Regions from separate parts of the Brevibacterium pityocampae genome, predicted to be linked through region 1. Evidence: riboswitches for the same ligand, from Rfam matches in the RefSeq annotation. Region 1 holds a riboswitch; the other holds the start of a gene.
The links. A riboswitch is a leader RNA that binds a small molecule or an ion and turns the genes downstream of it on or off. The one in region 1 is predicted to bind thiamine pyrophosphate.
Positions count from the first base shown of each region.

Region 2: linked by a shared signal. The riboswitch ahead of thiM (hydroxyethylthiazole kinase) and the one ahead of ABD883_RS04065 (ECF transporter S component) in region 1 are both predicted to bind thiamine pyrophosphate.

Region 1 is NZ_BAABGL010000003.1:164,316-167,713, forward strand. Features, by position in the region: gene ABD883_RS04055 (MmgE/PrpD family protein) at 1-785, opposite strand, end outside; gene ABD883_RS04060 (DUF4916 domain-containing protein) at 1,010-1,555, shown strand; TPP riboswitch at 1,871-1,975, shown strand; gene ABD883_RS04065 (ECF transporter S component) at 2,004-2,750, shown strand; gene ABD883_RS04070 (ABC transporter ATP-binding protein) at 2,759-3,398, shown strand, end outside.
Region 2 is NZ_BAABGL010000015.1:82,875-86,272, forward strand. Features, by position in the region: gene ABD883_RS10210 (acyl-CoA thioesterase) at 101-907, opposite strand; TPP riboswitch at 1,044-1,170, shown strand; gene thiM (hydroxyethylthiazole kinase) at 1,158-2,048, shown strand; gene thiE (thiamine phosphate synthase) at 2,045-2,824, shown strand; gene thiD (bifunctional hydroxymethylpyrimidine kinase/phosphomethylpyrimidine kinase) at 2,824-3,398, shown strand, end outside.

The DNA.
Region 1 (3,398 bases):
GCCTCGGGACCGGACAGGATCCAGGCGATGAAGCCGTCCTCGCCCTCGTAGATCGGGCTCGGGGCGCCTTCGCCGCGCATCGCCCGGTCGACGGCCTCGACGGCCATCTTGCCGGCGAACGCCGGGGCGTGGGCCTTCCAGGTCGAGATCTCGCCCTTGCGGGACTGGCGGGTGGCGGTGGTGACGTGGAGCGCCTGCTGGATGGCCTGGAAGGTCACCTCGGTGGGCAGGTGGAGGAGCGCGCCGATGCCGGCCGCGGCGGACGGGCCGAGGTGCGCGACGTGGTCGATCTTGTGCTCGTGGAGGCAGATGCCCTTGGCGAGGTCGACCTGGATCTCGTAGCCGGTGGCGATGCCGTTGATGAGGTCCTTGCCGCCGATGCCCGCGTGCTGGGCGACGGCGAGGATCGGCGGGATGTTGTCGCCGGGGTGCGAGTACTCCTTGGCGAGGAAGGTGTCGTGGAAGTCGAGCTCGCGCACGGCCACGCCATTGGCCCATGCGGCCCACTCCGGTGAAACGCGCTCGCTCAGCTGCAGGCCGAAGACCGGGGCACCGGGCTTCGTCGGGTGAGTCTGCGCCTGCTCGCGCGCGTGGGTGGGGGCACCGCGCCGAACCGAGGCGGCCGCGACGGAGGCGTTGTCGATGATGCGGTTGATGACCATGTCGGTGACGTCTGCGTCGACCGCGACCGGGTCGGAGGCGACCTCGGCGATCTTCCAGGCCAGCTGCTCTTCGCGCGGCAGGTCCTCGGAGCTCTTGTAGGTCCGGACTTCGTGATTGATCATGGAGATTCTCCTCGTGTCGACGTCGACCGCGGACAGGGCGGGCGCGGGTGTTCGGCGAGCGGCCGTCCCTTCCACTCTATGCCCTGGGTGCAGGCGGGTGTGCTCCGGGCAACAATGTATCTCGATATCAAGATACTTGGTGCGCGGGCGACTCGGCAACCCCGCCGGGGCCCAGGGGAACCGCCTTCCTTCCCCGCGGCGGTCGCGTGTGACAGCATGAAACCATGACGCGCACCGCACTCGACTACGACGACAACTGGCTCGAACCGGACGAGCTCGCGAGCATCCGCCGCCGCATGCCGATCACCTATGTCAACGCGGTGCCGGTGCAGCTCGGCGACCACGGTCAGGTGACGAAGGTGGGCCTGCTGCTGCGCACGCTCGAGGACGACGGCTCGCTCGGCCGGGAGATCGTCGGCGGCCGGGTGCGCTACCACGAGCCGCTCCGCTCGGCGCTCGTTCGCCATGTGGAGAAGGACCTCGGCCCGCTCGCGCTGCCGCAGATCCCCCCGGCGCTGACCCCGTTCCACGTCGCGGAGTACTTCCCCACGCAGATGGGGCCCTCGCCCTATCAGGACCCGCGCCAGCACGCGGTCGCCCTGTGCTACATCCTGCCGGTGCAGGGCGAGTGCTCCCCGCGCCGCGATGCGCTCAGCCTCGACTGGCTGACCCCGGCCGAGGCGATCCGCGAGGACGTCGTCGCAGAGATGTGCCACGGCCAGGAGCACATCGTGCGCGCCGCCCTGGCCCACCTCGGAATCCTTCCCTGAGGTTCTGAGGTTCTGAGAAGCCTGGGGTTCCGAGGCGCCTGGACCTGAAGGCTTGAAGGTTTGAACGCCTGAAGGTCTGGTGGTCTGGAGGCCTGAGCACTGAGGTCCCGGCGCCCTCGCGCGCAGCCCGCCCCTCGAACTGCGCGGTATCCGAGACCGAGCGCGCAATTGCGCGTCACGTTCCGGATACCGCGCAGTTCGTCCATGCGTCATCCCATACATAGGTCCTCCCGTCCATGGGCCTTCTCGTCCACGGGTCCCCCCGTCCACGAGTCCCCCACGGACTGCACGGACCCCACCTCTGCGCTATGCTCGTCCTCACGACAGGGGAGCGCCACCAGGGCGCTGAGAGTGCGAGCATCGCAGACCCTCGAACCTGACGCGGTTCATACCGCCGGAGGAAGTCGAGTCTCTTCATCCCCTCCTGCCATTCACAGGAGGATCCACCATGGCACCGTCATCGTCATTCCCCGAACCCGCGGACCGGGTTCCCGCGGACACTGCTCCCGCGGACTCCGTCTCCTCCGACCGAGTTCCCGCGGACACGGCTCCGTCCCCGGCCTCGGCCTCGGGCGCAGACGCGCATCCGCCCACCCCGGAACCGGACCCCGCGCCGCCGAGCCGTCTGCGCTGGCGGGTCGTCGACATCGTCGTCGCCTCGGTGCTCGGCGTCGCGGTGGGCGTCGTGTTCTGGGTGTGGTCGACGGCCTGGTCGACGCTCTCGCTGCCGTTCCTCGCCTTCCCGCCCGCCGCGGGCCTGCTCACCGGCGTGTGGGTGCTCGCCGGGCCGCTCGGCGCGATGATCATCCGCCGACCCGGCGCCGCGCTCTACTGCGAGATCCTCGCCGCCGCCGTGTCCGCCGTGCTCGGCACCCAGTGGGGCATGCAGGTCCTCATCTCCGGCGCGCTCCAGGGCCTCGGCGCCGAGCTCGTCGTCCTCCTCCTGCTCTACCGCCGCTTCGGCCCGGTCGTCACCCTGCTCTCCGGACTCGGCGCCGGACTGTTCCTGGGCCTCGGCGAGAACCTCATGTACAACACCGAATGGCAGCCGGCCTGGCAGCTCGTCTACCTCGCCGCGGCCGGCGTCTCCGGGCTCGTGCTCGCCGGGGGCGGCACCCTGCTGGCGGTCCGGGCGCTGCGCCGCACCGGGGTGCTCGCCCCGCTCGCCTCCGGCCGCACCGCCGCCGAGGTGTGAGCCGGCCGATGCGCACCACCGGCCGTCCGGCCCCGGCAGTGAGCTCCGCTCGGGGGCCTGCGGTCATCACCGCCCGCGGCTACGGCTGGCGGCACGCCGGCCGGAAGGCGCCTGCCCTCACCGACATCGACCTCGCCGTGCCCGCCGGTCAGCGGGTGCTCCTCGTCGGCGCATCGGGCTCGGGGAAGTCGACGCTCCTCCACGCGCTCACCGGAGTGCTGCCGGCCGACTCCGGGCACCGCACCGGGGAGCTGCTCGTCGACGGCCGTCGCCCCGATCCGGCTCGCGGCCGCTCCGGGCTCGTCCTCCAGGACCCCGAATCCCAGGTGATCCTCGCCCGGGCCGGGGACGACGCAGCCTTCGGGATGGAGAACCTCGGGGTCGACCCCGAGGACATCTGGCCGCGCGTCGACGCCGCGCTGCACACCGTCGGCCTCGGTCCGGGCGGGGCCGCCGCTGCCGAGGCGCGGGCCCGGCTCACCCGCACCCTGTCCGGCGGGCAGAAGCAGCGCCTTGCGCTCGCCGGGGTGCTCGCGATGGAACCGGGGCTCATCGCACTCGACGAGCCGACGGCGAACATCGACCCCGCCTCGGCTCCGGTGCTGCGCGATGCCGCGCTCCGCGCGCAGGCGGTCACCGGGGCCACGC
Region 2 (3,398 bases), on a different contig from region 1:
CGCGCGTGCAGGGGCCGCTTTCGTGCGCCCAGGGGTGCGGTGGGGTCGGCCGTGCCGCAGGCAGGACGGCGCTCACCGGGCTGTGCTCATTGGAGAGTGCTCACCGGACCCTGCGGAACAGCGCCTCCTGCGCGACCGAGGCGACGAGGGTGCCGTCAGCGGTGGTCATGTCGCCGGTGTAGAGGCCGCGGCCGCGGGCGGCGGAGCGCGGCGCGAAGTCGGTGAGCACCCACTCGTTCATGTTCACCGGTCGGTGGAACCACAGGGAGTGGTCGAGGCTCGAGCCCGACTTGTACTCGTCGGTGTTGAAGGCGCCGAGCCCGCTCGAGATGTCCGACAGGTAGGCCAGAGCGCAGTAGTGCATGAGCGGGGAGTCGCCGAGGTCCTCGGTGCACCGGCCCCAGAACCGCACCGGGTAGTCGGTGACCTCGAAGGCCTGGTCGGTGCTGCGGCCCTCGAAGGAGAACATGCGGGGGATCGGAGTGGGCTCGCCCATCCGGATCTCCGTGCCCTGGGCGGCGGTCGTGCTCTGGAGGTCGGGGCTGTCGGTGCCGCTGGTGAACGAGGCCGACATGTTGAAGATGACCTTGCCGCCCTGGAGCGCGATGACGCGGCGGGCGGAGTAGGAGCGGCCGTCGCGGTCTCGGAACACTTGGAACACCGTGGGCTGGGCGGCGTTGCCGGGCCGCAGGAAGTAGCCGTGGAGGGAGTGCGGCGGGCGGCCGTCCTCGACGGTGAGTGCAGCGGCGAGCAGCGACTGCGCGGCGACCTGGCCGCCGTAGAGCGCGTAGGGCTCCTCGAAGACGTATCCGGCGCGGTAGATGTTCGTGTCGATCTCCTCGAGCTCCATCATCGCGGTGAAGGACCCCTCGAGGGGCTCGGCATTGCTGAACAGGACGTCGCTCATCGGTTCCTCTTTCTCGGTTCGGGCGGCTGGCCCGATTCTGGTTGTGCTTAACCAGTGAGACGGGTGCGCCTGGATGCGATCCTAACCGGCCCGGCCGCCCGGCCAGCGAGAGGTGCCAGAACTTGCTAGGGTGAGCGTCAGTGACATGGGGTGCTGAGCACCTGCGGACCGGCCCGAGCCGGACCGTGGGGAATCGGCTGAGATCACACCCATCGAACCTGATCTGGATAACTCTAGCGAAGGGATCGTCATGCAGACGCCTCATTCGAATGCCCTCGACATCGTCGCCGCACGGGCGCGCGTGCGCACCACCACGCCGCTCATCCAGTGCATCACCAATACCGTCGTGCAGCAGTTCACGGCGAACGTGCTGCTGGCGATCGGCGCCTCTCCGGCGATGCTCGACCACGAGGCCGACTCCGGCCAGTTCGCCTCGATCGCGTCGGGCATCAACATCAACTTCGGCACCGCCTCCTCCCACCAGTTCCTCGCCGCCGACGCCTCGATCGAGGTCGCGAACGCCGCCGGCACCCCCTGGGTCCTCGACCCGGTGAGCGTGGGCGGCGTCGAGTACCGCACGAGTCGCATCCGCGCCGCCGCCGCCCAGCACCCCACCGCCGTGCGCGGCAATGCCTCCGAGGTCGCCGCACTCGCGGGGATGGGCCTGGGTGGCCGCGGGGTCGACGCCACCGACGCCGTCGACGACGTCATCACCGCCGCCTCGGCGCTGTCGGCCACCACCGGAGGCGTCGTCGCGATCTCCGGCGAGGTCGACGCGATCGTCCTCGCCGAACCCGGCGCCGCACCGGGCGACGATGCAGGCACCGCGACAGTGGTCCGCGTCCACGGGGGGCACGGGCTCATGCCGCTCGTCATCGGCACCGGCTGCTCGCTCGGCGCCGTCACCGCCGCCTACCTCGCCGCCGCGAAGGCCGCCGGCCTGCCGATCACCGGCCCCACCGGGCTCGAGGCGGTCGTCGCCGCGCACGCCCACTTCGCCGCCGCCGGGCTCAAGGCCGGGCAGGTCGCGCAGGCACCGGGCAGCTTCGCCGTCGCCTTCCTCGACGCGCTCTACTCCGTCACCGACTCCGAGCTCGCCGCCGTCGAGATCACCGCCGCCGCAGTCGAGGTCCCCGCATGAGCGCGCCGGCCCCGCACCTGCCCGTCGGCACGGACCCGTCCCTCTACCTCGTCACCGACACCCGGCAGTGCACGGACGCCGGCCGGACCGTCGCGGCGACCGTCGCCGAGGCCGTCGCCGGGGGAGCAGGCATCATCCAGATCCGCGACAAGCACGCGAGCGACGCGGAGTTCCACGAGCTCACCCTCGAGGTCCTCGCCGCGATCGCCGAGGTGCGCGAGGCCGAGTCGATCACCCGCCCGATCCCGGTGTTCGTCAACGACCGGGTCGCCGTCGCCCGCGTGCTGCGTGCCGCCGGCCACGAGGTCCACGTCCACGTCGGCCAGTCCGACGAGCCGCCCGCCGAGGTGCGCGCGGCCCTCGGGACCGATGCGCTCATCGGGCTTTCGGCCGCGACGCCCGAGCAGTTCGCCGCGGCCCGGGAATCCGGGGCCGTCGACCTCCTCGGCGTCGGCCCGGTATACGACACGAGCACGAAGGCCGACGCCCCGGCCGGGATCGGACCCGCACGCCTGCGCACTCTCGTCGCCGAGGCCGGTCTGCCCTGCGTGGCGATCGGCGGGATCACCGCCGAGCGCACCCGCGAGCTCACCGACACCGGGGTGATCGGCGTGTGCGTCGTCTCCGCGATCTGCGCCGCACCGGATCCGCGCGTTGCGGCCCAGGAGATCCGCGTCGCGTTCGCACAGGGACGGGCCGCGGGAGACCCCGGGGCGGGCACCCCCGCCCGTTCCGCCGTTCCCGGCCGGCCCGCCGATTCCGGGCAGGAGGCCTGATGCGCCCGCCCGTCGCACTCACCATCGCCGGCACGGACCCCTCCGGCGGCGCCGGCATCCAGGCCGACCTCAAGACCTTCACCGCGCGCGGCGCCTACGGCACCTCCGTCGTCACCGCGCTCGTCGCGCAGAACACCCACGGGGTGAGCCGCGTGTACGGCATCGATGAGGACTTCGTCGCCGACCAGATCGCCTCGGTGTTCGACGACATGCCCGTCGACGCCGCGAAGATCGGCATGCTCGGCACCCGCGGCCTCGTCGAACTCATCAGCGAAGAGCTCCGCACCCGCCGGCCCGGCCGCCTCGTCGTCGACCCCGTCATGGTCGCCAAGTCCGGCCACCGGCTCCTCGATGCGGACGCCGTCGACGCCGTGCGCACCCTGCTGCTGCCGCTGGCCGACCTCATCACCCCCAATCTGCCCGAGGCCGCGCTCCTGCTCGGCGACGACGTGCCCGAAGCCGGGACACCGGAGCAGATGCGCGCCCAGGCCCGCGAGCTGCTGGACCGCGGGGCCCGCGCCGTGCTCCTCAAGGGCGGGCACCTGCCATCCGGTGAGCTCGTCGACATCCTCGC